Regions from separate parts of the Picosynechococcus sp. PCC 11901 genome, predicted to be linked through region 4. Evidence: predicted binding sites of a transcription regulator. Region 4 holds the regulator's gene; each other region holds the start of a gene.

Region 1 (4,214 bases), 270 kb from region 4:
ACCGACCGATGGCATTTGTGGCTGCCAAGATTCAATGTAAAAACGAATTCTTTCTTTACCCCCCGTCACCTTCAGGAGCTGACCGTATAGATCCACCGACCAATCCCAGGGCAAACCGACATCCGCAAAGGCGCGGTTAAAGGCGACGCGGTGGGCATCCTTTTCCGTGTTGGCCAGGGTGCCATCCACATCAAAAATCAGGGCTTCTAGTTGTCCCATGTAAAACCTCAACTATTTTTATCGTCCCCACTGTACTGGGAAATTGTCTGCAATACCGAAAAGTTGCTTAATGCAAAAATAGCATTCTAAATCTCAAAAATTAAATAATCAAATCAATTGCCTTGGGGAAGCTCGGCAGAGGTAACTTGATGAGGATTTGACGCGACTTTAAGCCACAACATAAAAGTGCTACCGGGGAGAGCTTCGGTATGGGGTAAGCCAATGGTTGGGCTATATACTTCAATGTCCCCGGCCATTTTTCCCACAAGATCAGCGGCGATCGCCAACCCCAGCCCAGTACCTTCAATGGTGCTTTCCGCCTGCACTCCCCGGTAATGCCGTTCAAAGACATGGGGCAAATCCGCTGGGGGGATGCCGTAGCCCGTATCGTGGACGGCAATGGTCAGTTCCTGGGCCTGGGCTTCTACCTGCAAGAACACTTGCCCCCCGGACGGGGTATATTTCAGCGCATTTTCTAAAAGATTATTCAAAACTTCCATCAGAGCCGTGTGATTCCCTAAAACCCAAGGAGACGGTTCTGGCAACCCATAATTTAAAGTGATTCCCCGCTCGGTGGCGATCGCCCCCAGGGAAGCGACGAGGGGAAGCACCACTTCTGCCACGGGTAACGGCTCTACGGAGAGGGAACGGTCTGGGGCAAAACTCGGTTCACCATTGGGCGGTAAAGCTAAACTTGGCCCTCCCTCCAACTGGGGAATTTGGGCCGTTAAGAGATCCACCTCTTCACTAAATTGGGTGAGCAATCCTTTCAGGCGATCGCTTTCCCGGACAATGCCTTCGGCGACCGGATAATTTTTCTCCGTCGGCAGTAACCGCTTCAACAACAACTTACCGAAGGTACTAATCGCCATCGTTGGATTACGGAGCTGGTGTAGCAGATCATGGAAATGCTCTTGCTCTAGGGCCTGGAGATGTTGCTGCTGGGTGAGCCGTTCCGTTGCCCAACTCTTTTGCTGATCCAACACACAGGCCAGCACTAAACTTTCGGCGATCAATTCAATCTGGGTCACCTCTGGCGATCGCCAACCCCGATCCCGGCGTCCCGTCGCTAAAATTCCCAAAATTAAATCACCATGCCACAGGGGAAATGCCCGAGCTGGTTCCCCCAACAAACCCACAAGATCATCCGGCAAAGCAGCCGCTTCCTCACCCATCGAGACATCAAGCCATTCCTCTTGATCCGGAACCATCGTTGCCATCTCCGTTGACCCCTGCCTCCCCGCCGCCAGCAAACGATCGGGAAAGGCACTAATGGGTTGGAGCGTAATTTCTTGATTCTCTTGATCTGGCTGGGCCAAATAAACAATCCCCCACTCTGCCCCAACGCCTTGGGCTAACAATTGCAACTGCCCTTGGCACAGGGACAAATACTCTGGGCTAACTGGCAACAGTTGCGGTAATGTCGTCATGAATTTCATCCTCCCAAGCCGCAATCCCTAGGGGATATTTCCCAGGAAACCTTGATAAATCAGGGGTTTTGACAAAAAACTTAATTCTTTTTTCACTTTTGGATTGATCGCCTACCTTCATTGGATTGTAGTAGATTTCTTAATACAAAAAATCCAACCCATCGCGAAAACCAGTCAATTTTCACTTGATTTTTTTCAATGGAGCCGATATACTTTGCTCGACATTCTGTAACTCCTGTTACAGCTGTTCTAAAAAAGTAAAGAAGAGGAGGTACTGGGTTGGCAAGAAAGCGTAAACGCAAGAGTCGGCGTCGGCAAGAAGGAAGAAAAATTTTAGAGATTGTCCCACAATATAATATCGAAAGCGGTGATGACAAACCCGTGACTGCAGCCCGCAAGCATATCGCTGCGAATGGGATTATGCCCCCAGCAGTCGTTGTAGTTAAGCGTAATGAGCATACCACTGATCGGTACTTTTGGGCAGAAAAAGGATTATTTGGTGCCCAATATGTAGAGGAGAATCACTTTTTATTCCCCAGTCTACGGGTGCTTTGTAGCAACGCCGATGAGGAAGTATCTGAAAAAGCGACTGTTTCTAGCAAAGCTTAAAGTTCCTTCAAAAATATATCACTTAACCTAACGTTTAGGTGATCTCTAATCCCCTTCTATCAATTTCAATACTCCCTAGTCCCACCCATTTTCGGGTCGGGGCTATTTTTGTCGCGTTTTTGCCATGATTTTAATGGATAGCTCAATTGGTTATTGTTGGGGACATTTCCTAAGCTTCATGGAGCTGGTAAGGCATCACCTGACGCAGTTGGATCAACTCATCCCGGTGGGCGGTCACCGTAATTAATTGGGTGGGAGTCTCAGTAATCGGTGTTTGTGTGGTGATCTGTAAAATAACTTTTTCTACCTTCCCTGCCTTACGCCAGTAAAAGAGACCTGCCAAGGGAGCCAGGAGACAAATACCAAGGAAAGCAAAGCCAATATTAGGATAGAGCAGTGCTAAGACCAGGGCAATACAAACTAAGCCGAGGGCTGCTAATAGGCTTAAAAAAACAGCAATAAAGCCACTGGGAGGAACAAAGCCTTCATAGGTGACAATATTATTGACACCATCAACGGTGGTAATCCGATAGGCTCGCTGTTCGAAGTAGGTTTGGAGACGCTCAAAGATGGATTCTTCAGGCTCTTTTGCCAATAGCTCTACTTGTTCGGTGCGATCTTTGATGGAAGCGCGAATGAAAAAAAACAGACCGACCATCAAGAGCAATGTAAGGAGGAGGGTCGAGGTGATTACGGATTGTTCTAACACGGTTTTTACAAGGAGGGCTTGAAGATTCACTGCATATAAATGTATATCGATCATGCTATATTTTGGAAAGTCTCCGGGAAAACCATGAAAAAAATTCGGGTTGTTCTAATTGAAGATCATGATTTAACGCGCATCGGGCTAAGAACTTCTCTACAACAATGTGCGGACATTGAACTTTTAGCAGAGGCGGCCAATGGAGCGGATGGATTGCGTTTGTTAGAAGAGATTCATCCTGATTTAGCGATTGTGGATATTGGTTTGCCTGAGCTTGATGGGATTGAGTTGACCCGGATTTTGAAACAGGAAAAGCTCAAGGATCAGTCCCACGAGGCGCAAACAAAGGTTTTGATTTTGACGTTGCAGGATGATGATGCCGCTGTTTTAGCAGCCTTTGCGGCAGGAGCTGATTCCTATTGTATGAAGGATATTACGTTTGATCACTTGGTAGAGGCGGTCAAAACGACAGACTCAGGCAACAGTTGGATTGATCCGGCGATCGCCCGCATTGTCCTCAATCAAGTGCAAGGGGGAGAATCCCTTTCTGGCTCTACAGTTACGATTCAAGCGACTTCCCCAGAAGATCAACAACTCCTAGAAAGCTGTCCCCTAACGGATCGAGAATTGGAAGTACTCCAATTGATTGTTGATGGTTGCAGCAACTCCGAAATTGCCGAGCATTTATTTATCACCGTGGGTACCGTTAAAACCCATGTCCGCAATATTCTCAATAAGCTTTGTGCCGATGACCGTACCCAGGCTGCTGTGCGTGCCCTTCGTTCTGGTCTGGTCGGTTAAAAAGCGCCTTGGCGGAGATTCATCAAATTATTCAAAATGTCGCAGTTGCAAACAGATAGGACTGTCCGAATCAAAAATTATGCTTTAAGTTTAGGATTTCATTTGGTGGGCATTGCCGATGCTACCGTGGACAATGCTCACAATCAACAGCAGTTACAGGCTTGGTTGGCGGCAGGGTATCAAGCGGAAATGGCCTGGATGACTAACCCAAAACGCCAGGATATCCAAGCCTGTTTACCAGGGGTGCAGTCGGTCATTTGTGTGGCCCTCAACTATTACACACCCCATGCCCATTCTGAAGCACCAGGCGTAGGCAAGATTTCCCGGTACGGCTGGGGCCGAGATTACCATCGTGTCTTAGGCAAACGTCTAAAAGCTTTCTGCCAGTGGCTCACCAAAGAATTTCCGGAGGAACACCACCGTTTCTATGTGGATACCGGGCCTGTCCAGGA
Region 2 (4,214 bases), 1.2 Mb from region 4:
GGTAATCGGTTGACCATTGATCGCCACGGTGCCCGCCGCTGGGGCTGAGCCAATCAAGAAAATCTGGGCGGCGCTGGTCTGGTGATTGTTTGGGGGGTAGACCAGTTGGAGGCGATCGCTTTGGCGGGGAAACTGGGCGATCGCCGGAAAGGTCAGGGCCACGGCAATACCAGAACTGAGGGCGATCGCTTTAAACATAAATCTTGTCCTTAACTTTTTAAGCTTGCAAAGGCCATCTCCATTGAGACAGCTTTCTTTGAGGCGTTGAAACCTAGAGGGTGCTATCCCCCTGAACCACCTGTTTAATGGTCGTAAAACTTTCGAGGCCAATTAAACCCCGGCGATTTCCCTTTTGGTTCGAGACCCCAAGAAATACCGAATCGCTCCCCAGGGGATGACGCGAAAAACAAGGGGAGGCATTGATATAGATCAAAGCACTATCGAGGCCCATGGAAAATTGCCGACTTTCATGGTAGGACTCCGTGACAATACAATCGGCATGGCCACCGGAGTTGCAATTAATCTCGGTGATGGCTGCGGCCAGATCCGGCACCCGTTTAAACGCCACAATTTTTTCCAAATAGGCCTGCTGCCATTCTTCTTCGGTACCGATGGGGGCGAGGTGTTCAGGAAATTCTTCGACGAGGGACGCATCCCCCCGTAGCTCAAAGTCTTGTTCTTGGAGGGATTTAAACAGACTAATTAAATGGGATGTTTTCTGCTCAGGACACACCAGGACTTTTTCGATGGCATTGACGGCATCGGGTTCGTAATTATGGCTGTCTTGAATCACCCAACTGGCCAATTCCAGATCACCGCTGGGGGCGAGGTAGAGGTAGCAATTGCCCACGGTGGTTCTCAGGACAGGGGTGGTGGCGTGTTGCACCACCTGTTGAATCATGTTGGGACGGCCATAGGGAATGATCAGGTTCAAGTAGCGATCCTGGGCCACCAGTTGTTGTACGGTACAACCTTCCTCAGAAGAGAGAGATTCTAAACAGCCTCCGGGTAAGCCCTGGTCAGCAAGGGCCGTTTGCATAATCTCAGCGATCAGGTGATTGGTATGGCTGGCATCACCGCAACCGCGAATCACGAGGCTATTGGCTGTCTTTAAACAAAGTCCAGCGGCGATCGCCCCTAATTCGGGCAAGGCTTCATGGATCAGACAAATCACCCCCAGGGGCATCCGTTGGGAGTAGGTCTGATAACCACTAATTTGATAGGTGGCATTTTTCACCCGTTGCAGCGGATCGGGCAGTTTTGGCAGTTGACGCAGCAAACGCACTGTTTTTTGCAGCCGTTCGGGGGTCAACTTTAACCAATCCAGAATCAGCTTCGGCACGGCCATTTCGCGGCTGGCCTCTAGATCCTTGGTATTGGCTTCGAGGATGACGGAAATATTGGCCTCTAGGGCGGTGGCGATCGCCTCAATACCCAGATGACGTTCACTACCTTTGAGTAACTCTAGTTCTAGGGAAGCCTGATGGGCCCGCTGCAAGGCTGCCGTAATCGGATCACTGCTCTCTAACGGGGGAGTAGATGCCATTTGATTACCCATGAAGTCCCAATGTACTCGCGAAAGTTTGCGTAAAGCCTCACCAGATCATACTGATTGCCCTAGGGGATCGCAAGAACCTGCCAGCTAGCAAGGTTGCTTTCTCCCAACTTTTTTGCCAAAAAGGCCAGTTGCCCTTATTAAAATATGTTTTCTGTATCAAATTTTACAGAAAATAAAATATAATGAGGTAAAGGACAAAGCATAAAACACAAATCCCCCGTGTTTCGCGGTCGGTCAGGAGCAAAACCATGAGAACCCAACAACAAGCCCGTGCATTAATGATGCGCCATCACCACGCCATTAAAAATCGTCAAATGTCTCTCCTGAACCGTTCTGCCACAGAAATCGGCATGGCACCAGAAGGAGACTATCAAGGCACGATCCAAGGTAAACTCCCTCGTCAAGTGCGTGCGGACTATGGCCCTAGTCATGCCACCATGAGCTAACGAAATTTACTGGGAAAATTCTGTTTTCTAAAAAATGATCGATGGTCACCGCCGTTTCAGGATGGTGGCTTTTTTCGGCAGTATTACAAACGCTGGCTCCATTGGTCTTGGGATAAAAAGGGGCGATCGCCACTGATGGTTGCCACGGGTTCGGTGAGGGTAAAATCTCCGGCTTGAATCCATTGTTTGAGGGTTTCTGCCACTTGATCCGCGAGATATAGACTCGTGACCGGAGCAACTTTTACGGTTTTTCCCTCAATGGTTAATTTCCCAGTTTTAAGCTGGCCATAGCTCACCAAACCAAAGGTGGGCCGTACCCGGCGCGGAATCGAAAAATCCATCACCGGGGCGACAATTTCTTTATCTTGGACGGCACAGTGGGCGATGACTTCCTCATGGAGAACCGGTAGAGGCACCCCCACGCCCAACATTAAAGAAGGGCCGTACTTGGTGAAATAACAACCCCGTACCCACTTGGGATCCATTTGTTTTGCGTCGCCAATCAAAGCCAAGGTGGAGGCTGGCCCCAGGGGGGTGCGATTGCCCAGACGTTTCTGGAGGGGAAAATGCTGGGTGCCTTCCCAGGCCACGTAACCAATACCGCCCCCCAAGAAAATTTTGCTGCCGACCCCGATCAACTCTAAATCTGGGTCATTTAACAAAGGAGAAATTGCTCCAGCACAGGCATAGACGGCATTTCCCAAATGGGGCTGGAGGGGGCCGAGGTAAGTATAGAGGGGGCGATCGCCACCGTTAACGCCCACAATAAAATTTTGATAAAGATTGCGGGGATTGAATAGATAAAACTGATTAATTTGATCTTTCGTGAGGGTATTGTCCCAGGTAGCGCGCGGATAACAATCGGTCACATGGCCCAGGGCATGGAGATGGACGGTTTTACCTGCGATCAGATCTTCAATGACGTGGCCACCGCCTTTCTGGGAGAGGGGGCGATCGCCAATTTCCGCCGCTTCATTTTCCAGGGGATCTTCCATCATGGTTGCCCCTAGGTAAATATCCACCGCCCCCAAGCCAGGATAAGCGGGCACCCCATTAAGCCAACACTTGCGAATTTTAATGGGGGGATCCGTATGGCCAAGGTTGAGCATTGCTCCCGAAGATTCCATCGGCTCAAAGGTACCTGTGGTTACCACATCAACGGTTTCGGCAATTTTTTTGATGCCCCATTCCGCCACCCGTGCTTTTACTTCAGACACCGTCCAGACAACGGCCTGGTGGGAGAGAATCTTTTCGTTGATGCTGGCGATCGTTCTCATGGTTGAACAGAGGGAAGCGTACCCTTTCATCCTAGGAGAAAATTACCCTTGGTTACGCCGCCGCCGGCACCGCTCCGAACAATATTTCACGTCATCCCAGCATTTTTCCCATTTTTTGCGCCAGGTAAACGGCAGTCCGCAAACGGTACAAATTTTCGTCGGGAGATCGGCTTTTTTACGCTGTCGTGCCATGGTCAATCATTGCAACTGGATGTCGCCTTGTTTCAGGTTGCTTTTTTACTTCAGGGTGCGGCCTAATACATCCGGCCCAAAACGTAGTCAATGAGATCCGTGAGGGCATCTTTGGAGGGAGACGGATCTAGGCACTCTAAACTGTGGCGAGCCAATTGACCGTGATGGGCTGCAAGTTCTTTAGCGCGACTGATCCCATTGCTGTTGCGCACAATTTCGAGGGCTTTTTCGGGGTCACCATTTTCAGCAAATTCCCGCTCGATCAGTTGGGTTAGGTTGGGATGCTCTTCCATGGCAAACAGGGCTGGGGCGGTGATGTGGCCGCCGATTAAATCAGATCCGGCGGGTTTCCCCAAAACATCGGTAGAGCCAGTGAAGTCGAGGATGTCATCGACAATCTGGAAGGCCAAGCCTAAATTACGGCCATAGTCGTAGAGGCGATCGCCAATTTCTGGGTCAACCTCACTGAGAACAGCCGCCGCTTTGGCACTATTCCCAATCAATGACGCTGTTTTGTAATAGGATTTTTCGATGTAAATTTCGAGGTTCATTCCGGTGTCGAAGCGGTTCAGCCCCTGTTGAATTTCCCCTTCGGCAAAGTCTTTGATCACCTCAGAGAGCAATTTCACCACGGTGAGATTGTCTAAATTCGCGAGGTACCAAGAGGATTGGGCAAAGAGAAAGTCTCCGGCCAGAACAGCGATGCGATTATCAAAAAGGCTGTTAACAGTAGGTACACTC
Region 3 (4,214 bases), 1.5 Mb from region 4:
CCCTATGACAGCGTTGAAGATGTATTGAATATCCCCGACCTCAGCGAGAAGCAACTGGCACGGTTAGAGGAAAATTTGGAGCGTTTCACTGTAACACCGCCTGCCGATGTGTTTATTGATGGTGACCAACGTCTGAACACCGGTGACTATTAAAAATACAAACGAAATCTTGCTGCGTTTAGGAAGATGTTTGTGAGTCAAACCTAAATTTTCAATGGCAATTAACCTATTCCTGAGGGATAGGTTTTTTTACGGCAATTTTTAAGGTTTGGGGCTCGGTTGGCACAGTCGATAAAACTGAGGTACCCAGCGGGATTCCCAATAAAATGCCCCAAAGGCCAGCACGGGCGCGAGGAGAGTCAGCAGCAGAAAGCAACCTGCCAGGGTTGACAGGGACATCGCAAAAAAATCTTGGGTCAGACGCACCAGGTCATGGTCGAGGAGGCCCCCTTTCCCGACCCGGTAGGCAATGCGGAACGTTTCGCTGGTCATGAGCCGCCCGAAAAAGGCACCATTTTCCAGAAAGCTAAAACTGGCCAACAGAGCATAAAGGGTTTGTTCGCCGGAGACATGGCAAAAATATTTGCCGAGGGCAAAGTACAGACAAATAAAGACGGCGGCAATTTCTAAGAGATGACCCATGGCGATAATGGCGATTTGATCCCAACCCGTCAGGATCAAAAGGATTTGCAGGAGAGTCAGACCTGCCAAGGTGATTAGGGTGCCGCGATTGCGACGGTATTGCCAAGCGAGATAGGCGATCGCCCCGTAGAGTAGCCACAAAATAATGCTGGCACGGCCGAGGGCGAGGGTAATTCCCCCCCCAAAGATAAAGTCAAAACTCGGCACAGCGGGATAACCAAACAGCCAAAAGGCGATCGCGTGGCCAATTTCATGGACGAGGGTGAGAAAGGTATTCAGAATAAAGCGACTGGGGGGCAGCAAAAAAAGAATCAGACCTAGGCCGCCACCAATGAGGAGCGCCTGGGGGGTATCCGGAGGCAGTTGCCGTGACCGGGGGCGCTGGTTGGGGATTTGGGATGGCAGAGCGCCATGGAGAGGAAAACAAGTTTTGAGGAGGTATTGCCGTTGCTGGCGATGGTAGACATTGAGGTAAACTTTTTCGACATCGTCCAGGGAAAAATGCTGTAAAGCCTGCTGGATGATCTGGCAATAATCTTGGCGATCGCGCCGGTCAATGACCGTTAACTTGATCACCAAGGCCCCAGCGGAAGGGGTAACTTTGATACTCCATAGATAAGCAGCGAGTAGCTGCCGGAGTTTCAGGGTGAGATCATCGTTTTTGAGGGCTGCCTTTTTAGGTGATTCTTGGGCACTGAGTGCTTCCGGGGAGGGTTCCCGTTTGGCTGGGGAGAGTAAGCCCGCTACAATTGTCCATTCCCAGTCGGGGGTAACTTCCCCAAATCGAATGCCTTCAACAGTAAAGGTTTCCGTGATCGTGCGTTCCCAAATTTTCTGCCAAGGGGTAAGGATTTGTTTGGCGATCGCCTGGTCGGGGGTATTAAAACCTTCGAGTTGAATTTTGAGGTGCTTATCAGTCACCCGTTTGAGCATCACCCGGATCTGGTGGGGTTGAAACGCTTGCCTTAACACCTGGGCGATCGCCTGGGGATTTCCCTGTTCCGCCAATCGACGCAAATCCGACTCTTTCACAGCACAACCATTCTGGAGGGGAGCATTTCGATTATGCCACCAGACTCCCTTGGCCACAAAAATAGGGAAAAACTGTTTCGTCTTTCCCCAATTATTTATTGTGAAGTAATTTTGGTCTGAAGTCCCCCTTTGAAGGGGGATTTAGGGGGATGTCCTAGGCCGCAACCGCTTCTGATTTCTTACTGTTACGAATCCCTTCAATCGCCTCAGCATAACTGGGGGCCTTGAAAACAGCAGAACCCGCAACAATCGCATTTGCACCCGCATCAATCACTTGCCACGCATTAGCAGGTTTGATGCCACCATCGACTTCAATCCAAGGATCCAGGCCGCGCTCATCACACATGGCCCGGAGTTTTTCGATTTTGTTCACCATCGAAGGAATGAAGCTTTGGCCGCCGAACCCAGGGTTTACGCTCATGATCAAAATCAGGTCACAAACATCAAGGACGTGCTCAATGATGTCAAGGGGCGTAGAAGGATTCAGCACAACCCCAGATTTTTTACCCAGTTCACGAATCTGGCAGAGGGTGCGGTGGAGGTGGGGAGACGCATTGTGTTCTGCGTGGACGGAGATAATGTCAGCACCAGCTTTAGCAAAATTTGCCACGTATTTTTCTGGCTCAACGATCATCAAATGCACATCCAAAGGCTTTTTGGTGTAGGGACGAATCGCCTCAACAATTAACGGCCCAATGGTGATATTCGGGACAAAACGACCATCCATGACATCGACGTGGATCCAATCAGCGCCAGCCTCATCGACTGCTTTAATTTCTTCACCAAGGCGGCTAAAGTCCGCTGAAAGAATGGACGGGGAAACTACAATTTTCTTGTCAGTCATGGTGGGTGGATTCCTCTTATTATCTCAAGAATTCTAAGTTGGTATCAATATTAACAAAAGTTTGTATCAATATTTTTTGTAGCCTAGCCTGGGTAGAGCATTGTTTCAGGAAACACTGACCTAGCGCTGGGGGGGACGTAGAGGCCCATCGGTTTGTACAGGGATCAAAATACTATTTAATTTACGCAGTTGTTCAGCTGTGCCCATACAAATTAAAAAGTCCCCAGATAACAGTAAGGTATCACCCGTCGGCCCAGGAATAAGGCTGCCATCTTGACGGCGAATGGCGAGGACGAGGGCACCGGACTGTACCCTGAGTCGGGCTTCACTGAGGCTTTTGCCAATGTAACCGCCGCAATTGCTATCCACACGGATTTCTTCGAGGTAGTAAGACCGTTCTGCGCCAGTCAAAATGCCATCAACAAAATCCATAACCTGGGGTCTCAGGGCAGCGGCGGCTAGGCGACGTCCCCCGGTAATGTAGGGAGAAACAACGGCATCGGCTCCGGCGCGGCGTAATTTTTCCACGGCTTCTTCGGTACTGGCCCTGGCGATCGCCCGAATTTTTGGATTCAATGTTTTGGCAGAGAGTACCGTATAGAGATTTTCTGCATCGGAGCTGAGGGCCGCCACCAAACAAGTTGCCCGGTCGATTTTCGCTTCATGGAGATGTTGATCGAGGGTGGCATCTCCTTGGATGCAAATGTAGCCTTGATCCTGAGCGGCTTCGATAATGTCGGGATCTTGGTCAATGACGACAAAGGGAATATTCTCGGCGAGAAATTCCCGGGCCACCTGCTGCCCTGTGCGACCGAGGCCACAAACAATGTAATGGTTATTGAGACGACTAATTTGCTGCTGATACTGTTTCAATTTTTTTATCTCCTGAAAATAGCCGCTAATCATTGCTTCGATGAAACGGTTGACGATATAACCAACCGCAATCAAGCCCAAAAAAATCAGAATAATGGTGAATATCCGAGAGCGATCGCCCAAGGGATAAGTTTCCCCAAAGCCAACGGTTGAGAGGGTAATCATCGTCATGTAGGCTGCATCTACCCATGACCACTGCTCCACGACAATAAACCAACTCGTCCCCAGCAGAAACAGCGCCACAAGCATCAGCAAACCCAGTTGCAGCTGTCCCCTGAGGCGTCTATATTTTTGCTCAATGCTATACACTGATGAACCTCAAAATAAGTCTGACGTTTGTAGGGAAAGTTGCAGACAATTTCAACCGACCTGTAGGAAGCTAAAAAAACATAGAATTTCTTTAGCTCATTCCCCCCTTGTATTTAGCAAAAAAGATTACCCATTGGCTAAACTGAAATTTAACTTTGAGTCTCGCCATCGAAGAGGAGTAACCCGTGAGTCCCCAAACGCTACTGAACCATTCCCCAGCCCAAAGCTTTAACCCAACTCAGTTCGATCAGTATGTGATGCATACCTATGGGCGCTTTCCGGTGGCGATCGCCAAGGGGGAAGGATGTCGTCTGTGGGATACCGAAGGGAAAAGTTATCTCGATTTTGTCGCAGGCATCGCCACCTGCACCCTGGGCCATGCCCACCCAGCCCTGATCCAAGCGGTCAGTGCGCAGATTCAAAAACTGCACCATATTTCTAACCTCTACTACATCCCAGAGCAAGGCGCTTTAGCCCAGTGGATCGTCGAACATTCCTGTGCCGATAAAGTCTT
Region 4 (4,214 bases):
GGGTGCTATTGCGTTCATTGACAAAGGCGATCGCCATGTCTGGGGGCAAAACAGCGGTGAGCTTTTGATGCCATTCTTTAGCCGTCGTTTGATTGCCCATGACCACCAGGGAAACATCATACCTTTGGCACCATTCTTTCGCGATGTTGGGCGCTTGATCCGCCGCAATGACGCCGTGGTTCAACAATTGCCCTTGGTCATCCAGCGCCGCAAGGCCACATTTGTCACGGCCTGGGTCAAACCCAAGATAAACGCTCATGTACTCTTCTTGTCCTATTGTCTGATGACGATTCTACCGTTACTGAGGCCCACTAATTCTAAGCGGAGGGGGCCTGCCGTAAAACCATTTTCGATGGCGATCGCCCGAATTTCTGTCACGGGTTCTGGTGCATTATTGAGGGCTTCGACAAAATTGATAATGTGACCGACATTGCCATCTTTGACCTGAATATCCCCCAGAACCCCGGCTCGCCGCGCCCGGAATTGCGCTGCCCCCAACAGAAAATCCACTGGACGCCGGGCCGCAGTAGGATTTTGTACACTCAGCTCCTCTAGGGACAAAGTGGCAATCACTTCCCCGGCGCGAAAAACCTGCTCATTTAAAGTCACATCCGCAAACACTTGGACGGAACCTTCCCCCTGGAGGTAGTTCCCCGCCGCCAGGAGGCGCACCACGTAGTCCCGACCATCGGCGATTTGCCCTAGGAGTTGTTGCACTTGGGCATTGGTAATTTGCACCACCCGCGCCTCAAAGTCAGGATTAACGCCTCCGGTGGCAATGATCGCGTTGCGATTCGCTTCCCGGAGCAGCTGATCAACGGCTTGGCTGGCTGCTTTGGGATCAATAATCCGCACCACCCCAAAGGCTAAAACTTGCCCTGTGGTGAGGGCGACATTCCCACTCCGGAAATTGATGTAGTTGGCTTCGAGGATATCAATTTGCTGTTCTAGGGAGCCAATCTGATTTTCTAGGCCCGTGAGCACTTGATCTTTTTGGGCGATCGCCTGGTCGAGTTGGGCAATGCGACCATCGCGCTGGTTGATCTCGGCTTGGAGCTCACTTTGTTGGGCTTCTAGGGCTTCGATCTGCTGGGAGCGTTCCTCAATAATGGTGTTTTGTTGATTGAGCTGGGCGCGGAGGGTTTCACTTTGGGCCTGGAGGCGATCGCGCTGTTGCCGCAAGGTCGTTTGCTCTGTGGTGAGCGCATTAATATCAGCCTGAAGTTCGCTGGCCTGTTCCCGAAAACCCGCCAGTTGAGTTTGGGCCGTTTGAAATTTTGCTTCAATTTCTTGTAAATCTTGTTCTGCTTCTAGGCGATCGTCCCTCGCGGCCTGTAACTCTTTTTCAATCTTTTCCTTTTCTGCCGTCACATCCATCAACTCTTGCCGCCGCTGGGCGAGGATTTCGTCCAACTGAAAAACCCCCTGGCGCAAGGACTTGCTCAAGCCAAACAATAACCCCAAGGTGCTGGCGGCGATCACTGTTCCCGTCATTACCGTGACGACCACCGCCGTCTGTTTTGGCCGCAGATTAAATAATGTAAGCCGCGCTTTGCCGACCTTACTACCAAGGCGATCGCCCAGTGCCGCCAGGATGCCCCCCAAGATTAAAACTGAAAAGATTAGTACAAAAGCACTGGTCATTTAACAAAAAGGTGACATCCAAACACACAAGTATGACTTCTCTACTTTAGCGTTAAGCGAACTGTTGACTCAGGTTTACGGGGTCATGGACGGTAATTTTTTTCTTATAAATCGAAATCATGTCCTGTTCCCGGAGTTCTCCCAGGAGGCGCGTTACTGTCACCCGTGTCGAACCAATTGCTTCGGCGATCGCCTGGTGGGACAGTTTGAGATCAATGCGAATCCCCTCATCGGTCGGCACCCCAAAATCTCGACAGAGAATTAACAAGAAACTCACCAGACGTGAGCCCATATCCCGGTGGGCCAAGGTTTCAATCATCATCTCCGTTTGTAAAATCCGTGACGACAGCCCTTTTAGCATTAACATCGCTAATTCTGGGTGCTCATTAAGCGCCTTTTGCACCTGCTCAATGGGAGCCGATAACAGTTCCACAGGGGTAAAAGCCACCGCATGGTAAAAGCGATCCGACTTTTGTCCCGTGAGTAGCGATAAAACCCCAAAGACACTATTCTCCCGGAGCAGGGCCACCGTAATTTCTTCCCCCGCTTCATAGACCCGAGACAGCCGGACAGCTCCTTTCAGAAGAAAATAAACCCGTTCCGCTGGGTCCCCCGGAAAAAAGATCGTCTTGCCCCGGTCATAGTTCTCCACAACAGGTGGGAAGGGGCCACTGTGAAACTGACGAAACGCTGTCGCAAGGTCTGTAATTTGAGTCGCAGGTAGTTCAGGCACTGGATTGGCAGAAGAGAAAGGAGGTTGGTTGAAATCAGGGTTGTACATCATAGATTCTGTTGGGCAACAGTTCCCCACCGTGATGGGTGAAATATCAGCGCTCAGTGTGCAGAGACCATGAGCATTCCCCTTAAACTAAATCTTACTCTGGTATAGTATTTTGTACTTTTTGCTTCAAAATAATTATGGATTTCTGGGTTAGTTCCCAGGCATTTTGCAGAATTTTCCCTGATTTGCCCTAAAGTAGCCGTTTGCATCGAAGTCACCAGAGCGCGAAGATAATATACGCTGGCTTCTTGGCTTTAATTTTTTATACTTTTTGAGAACCCATATGCTTGATTTAACCGGAAAAAATGCCCTAGTCACTGGGATTGCAAATAATAAGTCCATTGCCTGGGGGATCGCCCAACAATTACATGCCGCCGGGGCAAATATTGGGGTTACCTATCTCCCCGATGATAAGGGACGGTTCGAGAAAAAAGTAGGTGAGCTTGTGGCGCCCCTCAACCCTTCCCTTTTTCTCCCCTGTAATGTGCAGGATGATGCCCAGGTGGATCAAGTGTTTGAGTCTGTCAAAAAAGAGTGGGGCAAGTTAGATATTTTGATCCATTGCCTTGCCTTTGCGAACCGCGAAGATTTGACGGGTGATTTTAGTGATACTTCACGGGATGGGTTCAATACGGCCCTTGACATTAGTGCCTATTCTTTAACGCGTCTGGCCCGGGGGGCGAAAACCGTGATGACCGAAGGGGGCGCCATTGTGACCCTGACTTATTTGGGTGGGGTGAAAGTCATCCCTAATTACAATGTGATGGGTGTGGCAAAATCAGCCCTCGAAATGAGTGTGCGTTATCTCGCGGCGGATCTTGGCCCCAGTAATATTCGTGTGAATGCCATTTCGGCTGGCCCAATCCGGACTCTGGCTTCCTCGGCGGTGGGTGGCATTCTCGATATGATTCACCATGTGGAAGCAACGGCTCCTCTGCGTCGGACTGTGACCCAAAAGGAAGTGGGTAATGCGGCGGCGTTCCTCTGTAGTGATCTTTCGAGTGGGGTCACGGGTCAAGTGCTCTATGTGGATTCTGGCTACGAAATTATGGGAATGTAATGTCCTGGTTTAGTGGCGATCGCCCTTGGGTTCCCCCTCAGTGATAGGGGGATTTTGTTTTTTATTGGATGGATTCATGGCGGCAGAGTTTAAGCATATTTCGGTGTTGCGAGAAGAGTTGGTAGCGGGCTTGGGAGTAAAACCAGGGGGTCATTACCTCGATGTAACCCTAGGGGGAGGTGGCCATACAGAATTGATTTTGCAGCAATATCCCGATGTGCGGGTGACGGGGATAGACCGGGATAGCCAGGCGATCGCCGCGGCGTCAGAACGATTAAAATCCTTTGGCGATCGCTTCCGGGCGGTGCGGTCAAATTTTGGCGAGTATAATCCCCAAGGAGAAAAATTTGATGGGATTATCGCTGATCTTGGGGTGAGTTCGGTGCAATTTGATCAAGGCGATCGCGGCTTTAGTTTTCGTTTTGATGCCCCCTTGGATATGCGCATGGATCAGCAACAGGTCTTAACAGCGGCGGATATTGTCAACACCTATGAGGAAAAGGCGTTGGCGAATCTGTTCTATGAGTATGGTGATGAACGATTGTCACGACAAATTGCGAAAAAAATAGTCATGAAACGCCCGATTCAGACAACTAAAGAGCTAGAAGAAATTGTGTTTTATACCTATCATCCCAAGGCCAGAAAAGCGAAAATTCATCCGGCAACAAGGGTCTTTCAAGCATTACGCATTGCCGTCAATGGTGAACTCGATGCGCTGCAATATCTATT

The links. Region 4 encodes NtcA, which controls nitrogen genes in cyanobacteria. Its sites were predicted from a motif close to TTTGTANCNNNNGNTACAAA; they were not measured.
Region 1: FEK30_RS14090 (DUF3155 domain-containing protein) is a predicted target of NtcA. The motif match lies at 1,875-1,894, and genes of this name have one in related genera.
Region 2: gifA (glutamine synthetase inactivation factor IF7A) is a predicted target of NtcA. The motif match lies at 1,709-1,728, and genes of this name have one in related genera.
Region 3: rpe (ribulose-phosphate 3-epimerase) is a predicted target of NtcA. The motif match lies at 2,557-2,576, and genes of this name have one in related genera.

What each region holds. Positions count from the first base shown of each region.
Region 1 is NZ_CP040360.1:2,700,683-2,704,896, forward strand. Features, by position in the region: gene FEK30_RS14080 (HAD family hydrolase) at 1-219, opposite strand, end outside; gene FEK30_RS14085 (sensor histidine kinase) at 333-1,649, opposite strand; gene FEK30_RS14090 (DUF3155 domain-containing protein) at 1,929-2,258, shown strand; gene FEK30_RS14095 (cofactor assembly of complex C subunit B) at 2,428-2,967, opposite strand; gene FEK30_RS14100 (response regulator transcription factor) at 3,052-3,762, shown strand; gene queG (tRNA epoxyqueuosine(34) reductase QueG) at 3,799-4,214, shown strand, end outside.
Region 2 is NZ_CP040360.1:1,246,841-1,251,054, reverse strand. Features, by position in the region: gene FEK30_RS07010 (N-acetylmuramoyl-L-alanine amidase) at 1-198, opposite strand, end outside; gene FEK30_RS07005 (glutamate-5-semialdehyde dehydrogenase) at 272-1,546, opposite strand; gene gifA (glutamine synthetase inactivation factor IF7A) at 1,807-2,004, shown strand; gene FEK30_RS06995 (homocysteine biosynthesis protein) at 2,088-3,281, opposite strand; gene FEK30_RS06990 (DUF2256 domain-containing protein) at 3,324-3,473, opposite strand; gene sds (solanesyl diphosphate synthase) at 3,536-4,214, opposite strand, start outside.
Region 3 is NZ_CP040360.1:976,056-980,269, forward strand. Features, by position in the region: gene psbU (photosystem II complex extrinsic protein PsbU) at 1-153, shown strand, start outside; gene FEK30_RS05670 (hypothetical protein) at 262-1,674, opposite strand; gene rpe (ribulose-phosphate 3-epimerase) at 1,829-2,518, opposite strand; gene FEK30_RS05680 (potassium channel family protein) at 2,639-3,640, opposite strand; gene FEK30_RS05685 (acetylornithine transaminase) at 3,886-4,214, shown strand, end outside.
Region 4 is NZ_CP040360.1:2,428,697-2,432,910, forward strand. Features, by position in the region: gene FEK30_RS12710 (pre-16S rRNA-processing nuclease YqgF) at 1-259, opposite strand, end outside; gene FEK30_RS12715 (DUF3084 family protein) at 274-1,644, opposite strand; gene ntcA (global nitrogen regulator NtcA) at 1,697-2,428, opposite strand; gene fabI (enoyl-ACP reductase FabI) at 2,709-3,485, shown strand; gene rsmH (16S rRNA (cytosine(1402)-N(4))-methyltransferase RsmH) at 3,562-4,214, shown strand, end outside.